Regions from separate parts of the Streptomyces sp. NPDC001922 genome, predicted to be linked through region 2. Evidence: riboswitches for the same ligand, from Rfam matches in the RefSeq annotation. Region 2 holds a riboswitch; each other region holds the start of a gene.
What was found. Region 2 has a riboswitch for cyclic di-AMP ahead of ACFYYR_RS06325 (C40 family peptidase). Riboswitches for the same ligand answer to the same signal wherever they lie in the genome.
Positions count from the first base shown of each region.

Region 1 (6,277 bases), on a different contig from region 2:
ACCGAGCGCCCGACGCCGCCGGGCCGCCGCCCGGTTCCGATGACCGCGACCGAGCCCGGACCGAGCAGCCGCTGCACGGAGCGGGCCTCGGCCCGCTGCTCCCGGCCGCGCTGCACGGCGAGCGACCGGTCGGTGGGTTCGAGACCGAACTCGAGCCGCACCACCCCGTCCTCGAAGCTGCGCTTCTGGGTGTACCCGGCGTCGGTGAACACCTTGATCATCTTGGTGTTGGCGGGCAGCACCTCGGCGGCGAAGCGGCGAATGCCGCGCTCGCGGGCGACCGCGGCGATGTGCTCCAGGAGCGCGGAGGCCACGCCCCGGCCCTGGTGGGCGTCCTGGACGAGGAAGGCGACCTCGGCCTCGTCGGCGGGGACGGACGCCGCCATGCCCCGCTCGTCGATCCGGTCGTACCGCACGGTGGCGATGAATTCGCCGCCCACCGTCGCCGCCAGGCCGACCCGGTCCACGTAGTCGTGGTGGGTGAACCGGCGCACATCGCGATCGGAGAGCCGGGGGTACGGTGCGAAGAAGCGGTAGTACTTCGACTCGTCCGAGACCTGCTCGTAGAAGCTCACCAGGCGCTGGGCGTCATCGGGAGTGATGGGCCGGATCTGGGCGGTGCCGCCGTCACGCAGCACGACGTCGGCTTCCCAGTGGGTCGGGTAGGCGTGCTCCGACGGCAGTTCCATGGCCCAAGCCTACGGGCGCAGGGCCGCGGGGAGCACCGGAAGTGCCGTGAGAGACTGGCCGCGTCTGGTCTAGACAACTGTCCCATCTGAAGACCGCCACGACCCGAAGGGCAACACCATGGTTGAGCGCCGCGTCACTGTCGGCTGGGCCGAGGGCCTGCATGCCCGGCCTGCTTCGATCTTCGTTCGCGCGGCGAACGCCTCCGGCGTCCCCGTGACGATCGCCAAGCCCGAGGGCACCCCGGTCAACGCCGCTTCGATGCTGGCCGTGCTGGGACTGGGTGCCCAGGGCGGCGAGGAGATCGTCCTCTCCTCCGAGGCCGACGGTGCCGAGGCCGCTCTGGACCGGCTGGCGAAGCTGGTCGCCGAGGGGCTGGAGGAGCTCCCGGAGACCGTCTGAGGGGTCCTTGCACCAGGTCCGCCCCGGTGGGCGGCCCTGCGGGTGTCCGGCGCGCGGCCGCCGCGGGAAGGGACACCGTGCAGACCGCCGACGTGCGGGCCGCCACTGTGCGGACCGCCGGGGACATGCGTGCACGGCCGGGCCGTGGTGAACCTCTCGGAGGGGCGCCGCGGCCCGGCCCTTTTCCGTCCCCGTCCCGATTCCCGTTCCCCTTCCCGTCCGACGGGAATGCGCGGACCGAATTCCCGCCCGCCGGTACCGGAATTCTGTTAATTCCCCGCGCTCAGCGTGTTGACGGGTTGTTTCGGATTTCTCACCGGAAAGGGCCGGCGCAGTCGGTAGGCCGCCAGGGAACGTTCGGCGTGCGCGGCCATCAGCGCGCGGGCCCGGTCCGCGTCACGCCGCGCCACCGCGTCGGTGACCGCCCCGTACTCCTGCCAGGACTCGGCCCTGCGGACCGGCGGATGGGCCGCGTACACCCAGGTGACCTTGCGGCGGACCTGGGTGAGCAGCGAGGCCAGGCTGGGGCTGCCGGACGCCTGGGCGAGGGTCTCGTGGAACCAGTCGCCGAGCGGCCGCAGATCCGCGGTGTGCCCCCGGCGGGCCCGCTCCTGGCCCAGCCGGACCAGTCCGCGCAACACCTTGAGGTGGGCCTCGGTGCGGCGCTGTGCGGCACGGGCGGCGCCCAGCGGTTCCAGCAGCACCCGCATGTCGAGGAGGTCGGCCGCCTCCTGCGCGGTGGGCTCGGCGACACAGGCACCGGCGTGCCGGCGCGTGGTCACGAACCCCTCGGACTCCAGCGTGCGCAGGGCCTCCCGCACGGGCACCCGGGAGACGCCGTACCGGCGGGCCAGCACCTCCTCGGTGAGCCGGCTGCCGGGCGGGTGCGCACCGGAGACGATGTCGTCCCGGATCGCCTGGCACACCGCGTGCGCCGGAATTCCTTTGCCGGCCGTCGGCAGCGTATTGCCGTTCACCGTCGCCCCCGCATCGCCCGACCTCCTGTGAAAGGTGAAGGGCGAAGCACAATTCGGCGCCGCCCCGTTCAGGAACTCTATGGCAATGCGGAGGCGTTTCCGATGCGTACCGCCGGACCGGCGTTGTCTTTCGGACAGGCCGGACCGGCGAACTCCGCTGGACGTGCCGGACCGGCGTTGCCGTGCGGCCCGGCGGCGGCCCGAGGCCTCAGAGGCTGAGGCCGTGCGACCGGAGGTAGGCGACCGGGTCCATGTCCGAGCCGTAGTCGGGAGAGGTACGGGCCTCGAAGTGCAGGTGCGGGCCCGTGGTGTTGCCGGTGTTGCCGGACAGGCCGATCTGCTTCCCCGGGGTGACCGTCTCGCCCACGGAGACACCGATGGAGGACAGGTGGCCGTACTGGGTGTACGTACCGTCCTTCATCTTGATCACCACGTTGTTGCCGTAGGCGCCGCCCCAGCCCGCCTCGACGACCTCGCCCGCGCCGACGGCGTGGACGGAGGTGCCGGTGGACGCGTGGAAGTCGATGCCGGTGTGGCTGCCGGAGGACCAGGCGCCGCCGGAGGCCTGATAGCCGGTGGAGACGCTGCTGCCCTCAACGGGGAGGACGAAGGTGTTGAGACGCTTGCGCTCGGCCTCGCGGGCGGCCCGCTCCTTGGCCTCGCGCGCCTTCTCGGCCTTGGCGGCGGCCTCGCGCCGCGCCTCGGCGGCCCGCTTCTTCGCCTCGGCCTCGGCCTTGGCCTTGGCGGCGGCCGCGTCGGCGGCCTCCTGCTGGGCCTCCGCCTGGGCGTCGATCGTGTCGGCGAGGGTGTCCCCGGCGACGATCGCCTGGCGCAGCCCGGTCTCCTCGGGCGCCGGGGTCTCCCCGGGCGCGGCGAGCGCGGGCGTGGCGACCGAGGTGACGGCGCCTGCGGCGGTGAGCGCGGCTATGCCTGCGATGTTCGCGCCGGAGCGGGCCATGCGGCTCGGACGGCGGTGTTTCCCGGTGGCACGGGTGAACGCCATGGGGCGGCGTGCTCCTTTCCTTCCTTCTCGCCTACCGGGTTAGCTGACGGGTTCGGAGCAGGAAGGTCTCCTACGGACCCCTCCGGAGAGGCGTCCGATTCACCCCAGGGACTGCGCACGGGTCCCCGGCTCCCCTGGCTCGCGCCGTACGGGGACTCGGCGATGACTGTCCGGTGCCGCGGGTGCGGCCGGTGTCCGACCGAACAGCCGCACCGACGCTAAACGGGACATCTTTCAATCGCCAAAGAAATGCCGATCTTTGTTGCACACACCACAGGAGAACACTCGCCCTCACCTACAAAACGGGCATACGACCGAACCCCGGTGCCGTACCCGGCACCGGGGTTCGCTGTCGTGTCACGGTCCGCCGGAACGGACCGACGCGGCGTCAGCCGGCCCCGGGGACAAGCCCCTTGGGGCGGCGTCGCCGCAACGGGCCCGGCGGACCGCCGGGTTGGGCACGCACCCTCCCCGCTCACCGCCTCCGGGCCGGGTCGGCTCAGCCGCCGACCACCTTCACCTCGCCGATGCCGAGCGCCCGCACCGGCTCCTCGATCTGCGAGGCGTCGCCCACGAGCACGGTGACCAGCCGGTCCACCGGGAAGGCGCTGACGGCCGCCGCCGTCGCCTCCACGGTGCCGGTCTCGGCGAGCCGGGCGTAGAGCTGTGCCTGGTAGTCGTCCGGCAGGTGCTGCTCGACCTGGTCGGCGAGAGTGCCGGCGACGGCCGCGGCCGTCTCGTACTTCAGCGGCGCGACCCCGACGAGGTTCTGCACGGCGACGTCCCGCTCGGCGTCGGTCAGGCCCTCGGCCGCGAGAGTGCGCAGCACCTTCCAGGCGTCGTCGAGCGCCGGGCCGGTGGAGGCGGTGTCCACCGAGCCGCTGATGGCCAGCAGCGAGGCGCCCGTGCCGTCGGGGCCGGAGCGCAGCACCTGGCCGAAGGCCCGCACGCCGTAGGTGTAGCCCTTCTCCTCGCGCAGCACCCGGTCGAGCCGGGAGGTGAGGGTGCCGCCGAGGCAGTAGATCCCGAGCACCTGGGCCGACCACACCCGGTCGTGCCGGTCCGGGCCGATGCGGCCGATCAGCAGCTGGGTCTGCACGGCGCCGGGCCGGTCCACGATCACCACGCGGCCGGTGTCGTCGGCGGTCACCGGCGGTACCGGGCGCAGCTCGGCGGGGCCGCCGGTCCAGGCGCCCAGGGTGTCGCCGAGCACCGCGGCGAGGTCGGTGCCGGCCAGGTCGCCGACGACCACCGCGGTGGCGGTGGCGGGCCGGACGTGGGCCTCGTAGAAGGCCCGGACGGCCGCGGCGTCGATGCGTGCGACGGTCTCCTCGGTGCCCTGCCGGGGGCGGGACATCCGGGACGAGGCCGGGAAGAGCTCCTTGGAGAGCTCCTTGGCGGCGCGGCGGGCCGGGTTGGCCTGCTCGTGCGGGATCTCGTCCAGCCGGTTGGCGACGAGCCGCTCGACCTCGCCGTCGGGGAACGCCGGGGCGCGCAGCGCGTCGGCGAGCAGCCCGAGCGCCTTGGCCAGCCGGGAGGCGGGGACCTCCAGGGAGACCCGGACGCCGGGGTGGTCGGCGTGCGCGTCGAGCGTGGCGCCGCAGCGCTCCAGCTCGGCGGCGAACTCCTCGGCCGTGTGCTTGTCGGTGCCCTCGGACAGGGCCCGGGCCATGATCGTGGCGACCCCGTCCAGCCCCTCGGGCTCGGCGTCCAGCGGGGCGTCGAGGTTGATGTCGACGGCCACCACCTGCTGGCCGGGCCGGTGGCAGTGCAGCACGGTGAGGCCGTTGGGCAGGGTGGCGCGCTCGGGGGCCGGGAAGGCCCACGGCTTGGCGATGCCGCCCTGCGGCTGGGGGTGGAAGGTCATGGTGGCGTCGGTCACCGGTCCGCCTCCTGGTCTGCGGTGTCGTCGGCGGCGGTGTCGTCGTCGGCGGGGGCGGTCGGCTCGTAGACGAGGACCGCGCGGTTGTCCGGGCGCAGCCGGGCGGCGGCCACGGCCTGCACCTCCTCGGCGGTGATGTCCAGGACCCGCTGGACGGCGGTCAGCGCCAGCTGCGGGTCTCCGAACAGCACGGCGTAGCGGCACAGCTGGTCGGCGCGGCCGCCGACGGTGGCGAGCTGGTCCAGCCACTCGCGCTCCAGCTGGGCCTGGGCGCGCTCCATCTCCTCGGGCGTCGGCCCCTCCGCGGCGAAGCGGGCGAGTTCCTCGTCGACGGCGGCCTCGATGACCGGCACCTCGACGCCGCCGGAGGTCTTCACGTCCAGCCAGCCGAGCGAGGGCGCACCGGCGAGCCGGAGCAGGCCGAAGCCCGCGGCGACGGCCGTGCGGTCGCGGCGGACCAGCCGGTTGTGCAGCCGCGAGGACTCGCCGCCGCCGAGCACGGTCAGCGCCAGGTCGGCGGCGTCGGCCTCCCGGGTCCCGTCGTGCGGCAGCCGGTAGGCGGCCATCAGGGCGCGGGCGGGCACCTCCTCCTGGACGACCTCGCGCAGCTGCCCGCCGAGCACGTCGGGCAGCGAACCGTCGCGCGGCGGCTGCTTGCCGTCGTGGCCGGGGATGGTGCCGAAGTACTTCTCGATCCAGGCGAGCGTCTGCTCGGGGTCGATGTCGCCGACGACGGAGAGCACCGCGTTGTTCGGCGCGTAGTACGTGCGGAAGAAGTTCCGCGCGTCCTCCAGCGAGGCGGCGTCCAGGTCGGCCATCGAGCCGATCGGGGTGTGGTGGTACGGGTGGCCCTCGGGGTAGACCATCGCGGTCAGCTTCTCGAAGGCGGTGCCGTACGGGACGTTGTCGTAGCGCTGGCGCCGCTCGTTCTTGACGACGTCGCGCTGGTTCTCCATGCTCTCCTCGTCCAGCGCGGTGAGCAGGCTGCCCATGCGGTCGGCCTCCAGCCAGAGCGCGAGCTCCAGCTGGTGGGCGGGCATGGTCTCGAAGTAGTTGGTCCGCTCGAAGCTGGTGGTGCCGTTCAGGGAGCCGCCGGCGCCCTGCACCAGCTCGAAGTGGCCGTTGCCCGGGACGCTCGACGAGCCCTGGAACATCAGGTGCTCGAAGAGGTGAGCCAGACCCGTACGGCCCTTGACCTCGTGGCGCGACCCGACGTCGTACCAGAGGCACACCGCGGCGACCGGGGTGAGGTGGTCCTCGGAGAGCACCACCCGCAGGCCGTTGGCCAGTCGGTGCTCGGTCGCTGTCAGGCCGCCGGAGCCGGCC
Region 1 is NZ_JBIASV010000012.1:112,949-119,225, reverse strand. It holds gene ACFYYR_RS23000 (GNAT family N-acetyltransferase) at 1-689, opposite strand, end outside; gene ACFYYR_RS22995 (HPr family phosphocarrier protein) at 808-1,089, shown strand; gene ACFYYR_RS22990 (GntR family transcriptional regulator) at 1,359-2,066, opposite strand; gene ACFYYR_RS22985 (M23 family metallopeptidase) at 2,275-3,069, opposite strand; cyclic di-AMP (ydaO/yuaA leader) riboswitch at 3,083-3,241, opposite strand; gene ACFYYR_RS22980 (M16 family metallopeptidase) at 3,569-4,936, opposite strand; gene ACFYYR_RS22975 (M16 family metallopeptidase) at 4,948-6,277, opposite strand, start outside.
Region 1: it holds a riboswitch for cyclic di-AMP, as region 2 does, so the genes downstream of both, ACFYYR_RS22985 (M23 family metallopeptidase) here and ACFYYR_RS06325 (C40 family peptidase) in region 2, are expected to answer to the same signal.

Region 2 (6,277 bases):
CCGGACCGCATCCGACCCGGCTCCGTGCACGGTCCGCGGGCCGGCGTCATGGTGGAGGCATGACACCCAGGAGCCACGGGACCCGCTCCGACGCTCCGGGGGCCGGAGGCACCCGCCTGCCGAGGGGCGCGACGGCCGACGGACCGCACCCCCGGGAGAGGGCGGGGCCGCGATGCCTCGCATGAACGAGGGCGAGGCCAGGCGGCTGTTCGCCGATGCCCGGGTCGCCCGGCTGGCCGGCGTGCGCCCCGAAGGGCGTCCGCACCTGGTGCCGGTGACCTTCGCCCTGTGGGACGACACAGTGGTCACGGCGGTCGACCACAAGCCGAAACGGACCCATGAGCTGCAACGGCTCGCCAACATCAGGGCACACCCCTCCGTCTGCCTCCTGGCCGACGCGTACGACGACGACTGGGGCGACCTGTGGTGGGTCCGGGCCGACGGCACGGCCCGCATCGAGGACCCGGCGGAGCACCCACCGGGAGCCGCACCACACCTCCACCCGGCACTGGCACCGCTGCGGGCCAAGTACCCCCAGTACGCAAGGACTCCCCCGGACGGCCCGGTGATCCTGGTGGCCGTGGAGCACTGGCACGGATGGCGGAGCCGGTAGGGCCACCGTCCCGACAGGGGTCGTCCCGGCCGCACCCGGAATCCCCCGGGCGGAGCCCGGCGACACGGACGGCACACGCGGCCAGCGGGTCGCGTCCCGCCGACGGTCGGCCGCACCGCGACTGGCCGGAAACACCGCTCGGAATGGCCGGAACGCGCGCACTCAGGGTGGCGACACTCCACCCGCAGAACGATGACAGGCTCCGCGCGCGGTCCGGATAATCGAGTGACCCGTTTCCCGCGCCGGCACGATTCCCGCCTTCCGGACCGCCTCCCGACTTCCCGGAATATCAGAGTCCGCTTCGCGGACATCGGTTGAGCCCGCAACGAATTCCCCCGACAGTCAATTACTGAGCGTGAATCACTAGCCAAAGATGAGTGAAAAGGGGAACCTGTGCGCCTCGCATCGGCTCTCATCTGACGGAGAACGACGGGAGAAGAATGTGAGAATCGATCCGGGAGAGCTGCGAAACCAGTGCCCGCAGTGCGGCGGCCAGATGCAGCAGAGCCCCAGCGGTGGCTGGCTGTGCGGAAACTGCGGAGCACAACGTTGAGCGGCGAGCCCTACTGGACCACGACGTGCCCCGGTTGCGGGGCACAGATAGACGGGCTGCACAACCGCTACGTCTGCGGCATCTGCGGCTGGGTCAGCCCGCCCGAGGAAGAGAACCCCCCACCCCCCGTACCCCGCGTCGAGGACTGACCCCTCTCGCCACGCGCCCCCGGCGAGGGCCGAACCCCTCGCCGGAAGCCGCCTCGCCGAGCGTCGCCCCTCGGCGAGGACGGATACCGGCCCCCGGAGGCCCCTCCCCACCGCGTCGGCCGCGACGACCACGCCCCCCACCACCGGCACCGACCCGCCGCGAGGCGGCGCGCACCGATCGCGTTAGATGGACGCATGTTCGGCTCTGGAACGTATGGTGCGGTGGAAGAATTGATCCGGACCGTGGTCGCCGAGGAGGTGCTCTCCCGCTTCGGCAGGCTGTCGGATGCCGACATCAGCGAGAAGACCGGCCCTGGGGACCTCGTCACGGTCGCGGACCGGAACGTGGAGGAGCGGCTCACCGAGGTGCTGAGCTCGATGGCCCCCGGCTCGCTGGTCATCGGCGAGGAGGCGGTGGCGGCCGACCCCGGCCTGCTGGACTCCCTGCACGACGACGGCCCGGTCTGGATCATCGATCCGATCGACGGGACGGCCAACTTCGTCCGCGGGCTGCCCGAGTTCGCCACCCTGGTGTCCGTCGTGCGCCACGGCGAACTGCTGGCCTCGTGGACCCATCTGCCGGTGCCGGGCCTGACGGCCGTGGCACGGCGCGGCGAGGGGGCACTGCTCGACGGTGCGCCGCTGCGGCTGCGCCCCGCCCCGAGAAGCGGCGTCCTGCAGGTGGCGAGCGCCCGGCCCGCCCACCTGACCGCCGAGCAGCAGCACCGCTTCTACGAACTGGCCCCGGAGCACGGCGTGAAGGCGTGCGCGAGCGGTTCGGCGGGGTGCGACTACCTGGACGTGGCGCGGAGCGAACTGGACGCGGTCGCCTACACCTGGGACAACCCCTGGGACCACGCCGCCGGTGTGCTGCTCGTGCAGGAGGCCGGCGGGACCGCGCTCACGGCGCGCGGGGAGCCGTTCCGCATGAACCAGGGCGTCGTCCCGTTCACCGCCGCACGGGATGCCTCGACGGCGCGACGGGTCGCGGAGCTGCTGGCCGTACCGCTCCCTTCGGCCACTCCGTCCGAGAGCTGACACCGCGTCTCCCGGACGCGGGCCGGGCCTCCCGGCCGGATACCGGCAGGTGGCCGAAAGCGTGCGCGGGATCGTCCCTCGGCCGGATGTTCCCCTTCTCGGCCCGCGTTTGCGCCACGATCAGGGGGCAGCACTTCCTACGGGCTCCACGGAGCGTCTTCTCATCCGATGGACGACGACAGACGACAGGAGGCAGCCGTGAGGATCGATCCGGCGGAGATCCGCAACCAGTGCCCGCAGTGCGGCGCACCGATGCAGCAGAGCCCCAAGGGCGGCTGGCTGTGCACCAATTGCGGCGCCCAGCGCTGACACTCCGGTTCCGGTCCACGCCGGGCTCCGGACGGACCCCGGCGGGCCGGCCGGACGCCCGCCTTCCCGTTGACCGCACACCCGTCCCACCCGACGGACGGCTCTCCGTCAGCCTTTCTCCGTCGGCCCGCGCCAGAAGCGACGTTTTCCGGTCAGAGTTTCGCTGCGGCGGGTGAGCCGGACTTCGGGTCGCATGGCGCATCGGAAATATCGGCGGACGGTGACCTCGCATGCGGAGAAGAAACCGCGCGGCGTCACCGCGCCATCACTCCGCGATACGGCGGGAATGGCCGGCGGCCGCGCCGAACCGGAATGCAGGGGTGAAAGCACCGGCCATGACCACTTCTCCGGGTCGGTCATGGCCGGTGCCCCACGTATCACCCGCCCGAAGAGCGGCGGGATATCCGTACGGGGCGCGATACCGGCATACGGGCGGGCCGGTCAGGGAAACGGAATGGAATATCCGGGGCAAGCGGAATTTCCCTCTCCGGACCGCCGTATGCGCTCGGCCGGTGAAAGCCGGTACGCCCGGAAACCTCCGCCGACTCCTGCCTCGGCCTCACGAGGGAGGCCGGGGCCGGCGTCGGCGCCGGCGGCCGGGCGCGGCCGGCCCGCGACGGGACCATCCGCGGCACCGGCCGACGCGGCCGACCCCGCCCCGGCCGGTCCGGCCGCCAGGCCGTCCGGCCCCCAGCCAGTCCGGCCGAGCGGCGGTACGGCCTACTTGACCCGCCCGTACCAGACGCTGCGGGTCCAGATCCGCTCCTTGCGCACCGTCCTCCCGGGCTTCGGCGAATGCCAGATCCTGCCCTTCCCCGCATAGATGCCGACGTGGTAGACGCTGCCACCCGAGTGGAAGAAGACCAGGTCACCCGCCTTTCGGGAGCGCACCGAGACATGGCGGGTCTTGTTGTACTGGGCAGCCGCCGTGCGTGGCAGCTTCTTGCCCACCCGCTTGAACGAGTACAGCGTGAGGCCGGAGCAGTCGAACCGGTGCGGGCCCACCGCACCGTAGCGGTAGGGGGATCCCTTCTTGGAAGCCGCGATCCTCAGAGCCTTGCCGGCCGGCGTGGCCGCTTCCGCGGTGGGCGCGGCAGCGGGTATCAGCGTCGAACCGGCGAGAGCGGCGGCCGTGAGAACCGAGGTGGTTCCGGCACGGGATATGAGCGCAGGAATGCGTGTACGCGCAGACATGCGGAAGCCCTTCGTCATCCGCCTGCGAAAGATGACCTGTCGGGTTCGGGCCGGCGAAGTTGCCCGGCCACATGATGTGGCTTCACCCCAAGAGCCATCACCTTCATGGCTCGGTCGTGCTTGGGTCTCCCGCTCCTGCCGAAGGTGGGTGTTCGCGGTACATCCGGACGGCGGCAGGACTCGGCGTCCATCCGGATCGCCCCGCCTCGGTCGGCGGGGGCTTGTTGTCGGTTATGGATCCTGCGTCATCAACCACCGTATTTCAGAGCCGAAATGGCCTTCTGTGAACTTCTTCACTCTCATCCGATTGGGCGATCCGGGCGCGCCGGGCGGTGTGAATACCTTCGGTAACGGGCTTTGATCAGCCTGAAGTTGGGCATCTTCAGCGCCACTTCCCGGCACTTCCGGTATCCCCAACTCCGCTTCTTCGCAGTCGAGTTGACGGTGTGACAGATGAACACTGCCGGGAGTGTGCCGCTGACGGGGAACCACCTCCCAGGGGCGCCCCCGGAGGGCGCCGGCCCTCGCGGGACGCCGCGCGGAGCGGAGGGCCGGCCGGAGGTCACGGAACGGCGGACCGGCACGGCCGGCGCCCGCGCCGCGTCGGCCGCACACGATGCGGACGGGGGCCCGGCCGGGCTCCGCGCGGGACGACTCCGCGACTCCCCGGCCGGTCGGCGCCCGCGGAGTCACCCATGACCGCGAGCGGCCGGAGTGAGTCCTTCCGGCTGCCGGCCCGACCCGGCGCACCGCCTCCGTCCGGGCCCGGCACACTGCCCCCATATCGTCTAAATTGGGGCAGGTGGGGTTACGGCGGTCCGTTGTACGCCGGGCCTGCGGGACCGTGTCCGACCGCCGCACGCGCACCGAGACAGCGTGGCCCGGTCCGGCCGGACCACGGGGACGGATACCCATGACCGACGGCCAGCAGGGTCCCGAGGACCACGGCCCGGACCCCCTCGGAGACTTCTTCTCGCACTTCCTCGGCGGCGGCCAGCCCGGGCAGCCGCCGGACGCGCGGCGCATCGACTTCAGCCGCATGATGAGCGGCTCCGCGCGGCAGCTCGTCTCCGCCGCGGCCACCTACGCCGCCCGGCACGGCAGCTCCGACCTCGACACCGAGCACCTGTTGCGGGCCGCGCTCTCCACCGAGCCGACGCGCGGCATGGTCACCCGGGCCGGCGCGGACCCCGACGCGCTCGCCGCGGAGATCGACCGGCAGGCCGGGAACGGACCGCCGCGCACCTCGATCGCCGTCACCCCGGCGGTCAAGCGCGCCCTGCTCGACGCCCATGAGATCGCGCGCTCCACCGGTGCCTCGTACATCGGCCCGGAGCACATGCTCGTGGCGCTGGCCGCGAACCGCGACTCCACGGCCGGCCAGATTCTCAACGCCGCGCACTTCTCGCCGCCGGCCGGATCCCGGGACGGCTCGACGAGCACGTCCGGTACCACCGGGCAGCGGCCCGGACCGGAGGAGCGGAACACCCCGAACCTCGACAAGTACGGCCGGGACCTCACCGAGCTGGCCACCGAAGGCCGGATCGACCCGGTGATCGGGCGCGACGAGGAGATCGAGCAGACCATCGAGGTGCTCGCGCGCCGGGGCAAGAACAACCCCGTCATGATCGGTGAGGCGGGGGTCGGCAAGACCGCCATCGTCGAGGGCCTGGCCCAGCGGATCGCCGACGGCGACGTCCCCGACATCCTCCTCGGCCGCCGGGTCATCCAGCTGGACCTCTCCGGAGTGGTGGCCGGCACCCGTTTCCGCGGGGACTTCGAGGAGCGGCTCACCGGCCTGATCGACGAGATCCGCACCCACTCGGACCAGCTGGTCGTCTTCATCGACGAGCTGCACACCGTCGTCGGCGCGGGCGGCGGTTCCGAGGGCGGGGCCATGGACGCCGGCAACATGCTCAAACCCGCGCTGGCCCGCGGGGAGCTCCACGTCGTGGGTGCGAGCACGCTGGAGGAGTACCGCCGCTACGTCGAGCGGGACGCCGCGCTCGCCCGGCGGTTCCAGCCCGTCCTCGTCCCCGAGCCCAGCACCGCCGACGCCGTGGAGATCCTGCGCGGACTGCGCGACCGCTACGAGGCGCACCACCAGGTCCGGTACACCGACGAGGCGCTGTTCGCGGCCGTCGAGTTCTCCGACCGCTACCTGACCGACCGGTACCTGCCCGACAAGGCGATCGATCTGATGGACCAGGCCGGGGCCCGGGTCCGGCTGCGGTCCGCCACCCGGGGCACCGACGTACGCGCCATGGAGCGCGAAGCCGAGCAGCTCGCCCGGGACAAGGACCAGGCGGTCGCCGCCGAACAGTACGAGCGGGCCACCGAACTGCGCGACCGCATCGCCGATCTGGACGGCCGCATCGGCAGCGGCAGCCACCAGCGTGGCCAGGTGGACGAGGTCACGAT
Region 2 is NZ_JBIASV010000003.1:190,142-196,418, forward strand. It holds gene ACFYYR_RS06310 (TIGR03668 family PPOX class F420-dependent oxidoreductase) at 173-613, shown strand; gene ACFYYR_RS06315 (inositol monophosphatase family protein) at 1,538-2,353, shown strand; gene ACFYYR_RS06320 (hypothetical protein) at 2,771-3,022, opposite strand; gene ACFYYR_RS06325 (C40 family peptidase) at 3,383-3,856, opposite strand; cyclic di-AMP (ydaO/yuaA leader) riboswitch at 3,861-4,017, opposite strand; gene ACFYYR_RS06330 (ATP-dependent Clp protease ATP-binding subunit) at 4,770-6,277, shown strand, end outside.

Region 3 (6,277 bases), on a different contig from region 2:
GCGCGGGAGGAGGACGGCTCGCGGCTGACCGAGGCCGAGCTCGTCGACACCCTGCTGCTGATGATCAGCGCCGGTCACGAGACCACCGTCAACCTGCTCGACAACGCGATCCACGCGCTGCTCACCCGTCCCGACCAGCTCGCCCTGGTCCGCGCGGGCGGCGCGAGCTGGAGTGATGTGATCGAGGAGACGATGCGCGCCGAGGCCCCGGTGGCGAGCCTGCCGCTGCGGTACGCCGTCGAGGACATCGACGCCGGCGGGGTGACCGTCCGCAAGGGGGACGCGATCCTCGCCGCCTACGCCGCGGCGGGGCGCAACCCCGCCTCGCACGGCGCGGACGCCGACCGCTTCGACGTCACCCGGGCGGACAAGGAGCACCTCGCCTTCGGGTACGGCGCACACCACTGCCTGGGGGCGCCGCTGGCCCGCCTGGAGGCGGAGATCGCGCTGCCCGCCCTCTTCTCCCGCTTCCCGGATCTGGCGCTGGCCGTCCCGGCGGATGACCTGGAGCCGGTGGAGTCGTTCATCTCCAACGGCCACCGGAGCCTTCCCGTCCGGCTGGCGTCGGCGGTTCCGGTGGGCGGCTGACCGGCGGCGCCCCGGTGGGCCGGCCGAGAGGCGCGTACGGCGGCGCCCCGGTGGGCCGACCGGCCCGCGCGGTCGGCGGCGCCGGGCGCCGGGCGGTCGGCGGATGGCTTCCGCAGGCTTGTCCCTGCCCGGTGTCCCGCTGTACGCACAGGCCCGGCCCGGACCCTGCCCGGCCTCCGTTCGCCCGTTGCCCGGCCCGGACCCCGGACGCCCCCGCCCGGCCCGGCTTCCACCGCGCCCACCGGGGCGCCCGCGGCCGTTGCCGCCCCCCGCCCGGGTGCCGTTTCATGGCTCCATGGCAGCCATGGACGACGAGGCGCGGGCGGGGATCGGGCCCGGGCCGGAGCAGCCGGAGCGGCCGCAGCCGGCCGCCTCGGACGAGGGCGGGGAAGCCGCCTGTCTGCTGCACCGGGTCTGCACCGAGTGCGGGCGGATGAACGAGCGGGCCGGTGCGGTGCGCTGCGAGGCCTGCGGCGCGCCGCTTCCGACGGAATGAGCCGCTGAGGAGCCGGTCAGGTCGCGGACGCGGGACGCGCTCAGCCCGTCCCGCCGTTCAGCCTCGGCGGCACCGGACCTCGCACGACGCCCTCAGAACCCTCCGCCACCGAAATCGCCGCCCCCGAAGCCGCCGAAGCCTCCGCCGTCCCCGCCGCCGAAGTCGCCCGAGTTGAAGTCGCCTCCGGAGTAGTCGCCGCCGCTCCAGCCGTCCCCGAGGCCGTCCGCCCCGTACGCGTACGGCGCATTGAGCATGCTGCCCAGCAGCGTGCCCACCAGCAGCCCGGGGAGGATGCCGCCGCCGAAGTAGCCGTAGGCCCACGGGCTGTAGAGCGGCCCGGCCTCCCAGTACGGCCGCCGGCCGGAGGGGGTGTCCACGGTGCGGCCCATCGGCTCCTCGCCGTCCGCGATGCGGGCGGCGTCCGCGGCGCACACCGGCACGCTCCGCTCGCCCGCGCCCTCGGGCGCCCACTGCACGTCCTGGACCGAGGGGCCGTGGCGCGGATCGAAGAAGCACGGGGGACGGCGGTCCGGGAGCGGCTGCCCGTCCCGTCGGGCCTCCAGCGTGGTCAGCGCGAACCGCCCGTCGTCCAGCGCCTGGGTCACGCCCCGGACGTCGTCCGGCCGCCGGGCGCCGTCCATCGCGCGCTTCGCCCGGTCGTAGCAGTCCAGCGCGCGGGCGTAGTCCTCGCGCATCGCGTCGTCCGTCGCCGGGGCGGACGGGTCGAAGTCGATCCGTTCGAGCTCCTCGCCGAACGCGGTGATGTCCTCGTCGACCACCGGACGGAGCGTGGCCAGCTGCACCCGCTCCCGCTCGGCCCGGCGCTTCTTCCCGCGGCGGGACACCAGGAACACGGTGGTGCCGGCGACCGCGAGGAGGATGCCGAACGTGACCGCCAGGCCCGCGCCGCCGACCTTGTTGTAGCCGGTCGAGGTGCCCGTGTCGGTGTTCGAGCCGCCGCTCCACGAGTCGGGGGCGTGGCCGTTCGCCTGCTCGATGGCCTGGTCGACGAAGCCGGTGACCGTGGCCTTGACGTTGCCGTCGCCGGAGCGGGCCGCGGCGCCGGTGAGGTTGTCGACCGTGTTGCGCGACATCACAGAGGAGTCGGCGCCGGCGTCGAACCGGTCGCCCAGCGCGACCGCGTAGACACCGGTGATGCCGGTCTTGGTCCGCAGGTCCTGCAGCAGGGTCGACGAGGGGAACTCGGAGGTGGCGGGGAGCACGGCGACGAAGACCGGCTTGTCCGCCTTCTTGATCTTGTCCGCCAGGGCATTGGCGTCCGCGGGAGGCAGCTGGGACGCGGCCCGGGGGTCGACGTAGACGGGGCCCTGTTTCAGGGCCGCGGCGGCGCTGTCCAGTCCGTCCGCGGCCCGCGCGCCGGGAGCCATCACGGCCACCAGCACCAGAGCGGCGGCCAACAGCGCCAGCACCGGCCAGCAGGCCGTGCGGCGTACTGCGCTCTTCATACTTACGACGCTAACCCCAAAGGCGGAATAATGGGCTCTTCAGGCATACCGGATATAACGGATGGGGTGTGGGTGGCCCGGTGCCCATCACCTGGCGTACGCCGATTCGCCGTCCGGCCGGTCACCGGTGAGCCTGAGGGGGCGGTGCCGTACCGCTCCCGCGCCGCGCATGGACGGTAGGAGACACGAGGTGGGGATGCGAGTCGGGGGATCTGGCCGCACGGGCCGCGGGCTCCGCGGCAGGGCTCGGGCCCAGCGCGGGCGCGACGACGACCGCCTCGCAGGCCGGTCCCTGATCGCCCGCTGGATGCCCGCGCTGCTGATCATCGGCGGGCTGACCTTCGACCTCTCGACCCCGGCCCGGTTCACCGGCTCCCCCTTCTTCTCGGCCGCGCCGCTGGTGGCCGCTCCGTTCTTCTCGCTGCGGGCCACGGCCGCGGCGGGGGTCGCCGCCGGGGGAGCGGTCGTCGCCCTGCACCTCTACAACGGCGACGCGGGCGCCATCGAGTCGGTGACCGAGCTGGTCACCGTGCTGACCGTCGCCCTGCTCGCACTGTTCATCAACCGGGTGGTGCGGCGCGGGGACCGGCAGCTGGCGTCGGCCCGCAGCATCGCCGAGGCGGTCCAGCTCGCCGTCCTGCCGACGCCCGACGAGCGCATCGGCGGCTTCCAGGTCGCCGCCCGGTACGAGGCGGCGCTGGCCGACGCCCGGATCGGCGGCGACCTCTACGCGGTGCAGCAGACCCCGCACGGGGTCCGCCTGATCGTGGGCGACGTCCGGGGGAAGGGGCTGGGGGCCGTCGCGGCGGTCGCCGTGGTCATCGGCGCCTTCCGGGAGGCGGCGGAGGAGGAACCGGATCTGGTGGAGGTCGCCGCCCGGCTCGAACGGGCGCTGGCCCGCGAGGCGCGCGGCGAGGACCTGGACCGGTTCGAGGGCTTCACCACCGCGGTGCTGGCGGAGGTGGGCGCCGCGCGCCCCTCCGCCACCGACGGGGTGCCGCCCGAGGGCACGCTGCGCGTCCTCAACCGCGGCCACCCGGCGCCGCTGCTGCTCTCCGCCGACGGCTCGGTGTGCGGGGTCGAGCCGCGGGTGGCCTCGCTCCCGCTCGGGATGGGGGATCTGGGGGCCTGGCCGGAGCAGATCGACACCTTCGACTTCCCGCGCGGGTCGACCCTGCTGCTGTTCACCGACGGCGTGACCGAGGCCCGGGACGAGAAGGGCGTCTTCTACGACCCGGCGCAGCGGCTCGACGGCCGGCTGTTCTCCGGGCCCGACGCCCTCCTCGACGCGCTCGTCGAGGACGTGGCCCGGCACACCGGGGGTGAGCCGGCGGACGACATGGCGCTGCTGGCGGTCAGCCGGCCGGGGCGGCGGCAGCCGGAGCGCCGGCGGACCGTGGGGCTGACCCGCGGCGCGGGCGAGGGCCGGGCCGCCGCCCCGGCACCCTACGGTCCGTGACCGGAATGCATCACTTCGCATAACAAGTGACGCACGATCAGCCGGAACGTGTTTCGCGGAGTGGATCAACTCGCCCCTGTTGGGCGGCACATGTCCGGATTGCTCCCGCCTCAATCTGTTAACGATCAACGAGAACCGCTTGGAATCCAGCCCCGGCCCTATTAACGTTCGATAACGCAGCGCGGTCGTCCCAGCCGTCACAAGAGACGGCACCGTGCGCCATCGCCGAATCCCGCACACACAGCACCACCCCGCAGGGCCTGCACCACCGGACACACCAGCACCACCTGCACCCAGGGAACCGGGGAACCAACACCTTGGGGTGAATCGGGCGTCTCTCCCAGAGGGGTCCGTAGGAGACCTTCCTGCTCCGAACCCGTCAGCTAACCCGGTAGGCGAGAAGGAAGGAAAGGAGTGCGCCCGCGTGGCGTCCAACAGGCCTGCCCCCGAATCCCCGTACACACCCCAGAGTTTCGATCCCGGATTCGGTGAGGAACCCCCGGCCGCAGCGGGTGACTGGAACCCGACCGAGGAATCCGTCGCCCCGATACGCGGCCGGCACCGCGTCGTCAAGCAGCGCGGTGGCGGCATGGCCCGCAGTGGCGCCGTTCTCGGCGTGGGCGTCTTCGCCGCCGTCGGCGCGGGCGGCATGGCCAGTGCGCAGGAGAAGCCGCCGGTCTCCATCTCCATGCCGGACCTCTCCCACGTCTCGGAGAAGCTTCCCGACGCCGCCTCCCTGCCCGGCATCGGCTCCCTGGTCGCGGACGACGCGGACCAGGCCCCGGTCGCCGTCGCCTCCGCCTCCCCGCTGAGCGACGCCGGGCTCACCGAGGAGGAGGCCGCCGACGGCACCGGCGCGGGCGAGGCGCTGCGCGCCCGCATCATGCGCCAGGCCGAGCAGCAGCAGACCGCCGCCGAGAAGGCCGAGCGCGCGGCCGCGGAGAAGGCCGCCGCGGAGAAGGCCGCCGAGCAGGCCGAGCAGGCCGAGCGGAAGCAGGCCGCGGCCGCCGCCGCGAAGAAGAAGGCCGCGGAGGAAGCGGCACGCAAGAAGGCCGAGGCCGAGCGGGTGGCGAAGCTCGCCAAGGAGTTCACCGTCCCGGTCTCCTCCTACACCCTCACCTCCAGCTTCGGGCAGGCCGGCGACCTCTGGTCCAACGACCACACCGGCCAGGACTTCGCGGCCCCCACCGGCACCCCCGCCAAGGCGGTCCACGGCGGCACCATCACCCAGGCCGGCTGGGCCGGGGCGTACGGCTACCGGATCGTGCTCACCCTCGACGACGGCACCGAGGTCTGGTACTGCCACCTCTCCTCGATGACGAAGACCTCCGGCAAGGTGACCACGGGCGAGACCATCGGCCGCGTCGGCGCCACCGGCAACGTCACCGGTCCCCACCTCCACCTCGAGGTCCGTCCCGACGGCGGCTCCCCGATCGACCCGGCCTCCTGGCTGCGGGACCGCGGCCTCTCCATCTGACGGCCGCTCCCGCCACCGGCGCCCGCCGCCGCATCCTCCGACAGCCCTGGTGACGTCCCCCCGACACCAGGGCTGTCGGCCTGTCCGCGGCGCCCCGGCGCAGCCGCCCGCGGAACGACAACAGCCTCCCCCGTACCGCGGTTGGCGACGGAATAGGCCCCACCGTCCCGCCGTTCACGCCTGATATGGCTGATCAGCGCAAGTCCCTCGGCGACCTGACCGTCTCCCCGCTCTGCCTCGGCGGCAATGTCTTCGGCTGGACCGCGGACGAGGCGGAGTCCTTCGCCGTTCTCGACGCGTACACCGCGGCCGGCGGCAACTTCGTGGACACGGCCGACGCCTACTCGGCCTGGGTGCCGGGCCATGCCGGCGGCGAGTCAGAGACGGTCCTCGGCAACTGGATGGCCGCCCGCGGCAATCGCGCGGACGTCGTGATCGCGACGAAGGTGGGGGCGCACCCCGACTACAAGGGGCTCTCCGCGAAGACCGTCAAGGAAGCGGCCGAGCAGTCGCTGCGCCGCCTCCGCACGGACTGCATCGACCTCTACTACACGCACTACGACGACCCCGCCCTCCCCGTCGAGGAGTTCCTCACCGCCCTGGACGCGCTCGTCCGGGAGGGCAAGGTCCGGCAGATCGCCGCGTCGAACATCACCCCGGAGCGGCTGGAGGAGGCGCTGCTCTTCTCCGAACGCGAGGGCCTGGCGCGGTACGTGGCCCTCCAGCCGCACTACAACCTGGTCTCCCGCCACACCTACGAAGGGCCGCTCGCCGAGGTCGCCGCCCGGCAC
Region 3 is NZ_JBIASV010000009.1:379,444-385,720, forward strand. It holds gene ACFYYR_RS19320 (cytochrome P450) at 1-588, shown strand, start outside; gene ACFYYR_RS19325 (hypothetical protein) at 884-1,084, shown strand; gene ACFYYR_RS19330 (hypothetical protein) at 1,177-2,550, opposite strand; gene ACFYYR_RS19335 (PP2C family protein-serine/threonine phosphatase) at 2,747-4,009, shown strand; cyclic di-AMP (ydaO/yuaA leader) riboswitch at 4,281-4,422, shown strand; gene ACFYYR_RS19340 (M23 family metallopeptidase) at 4,434-5,486, shown strand; gene ACFYYR_RS19345 (aldo/keto reductase) at 5,672-6,277, shown strand, end outside.
Region 3: it holds a riboswitch for cyclic di-AMP, as region 2 does, so the genes downstream of both, ACFYYR_RS19340 (M23 family metallopeptidase) here and ACFYYR_RS06325 (C40 family peptidase) in region 2, are expected to answer to the same signal.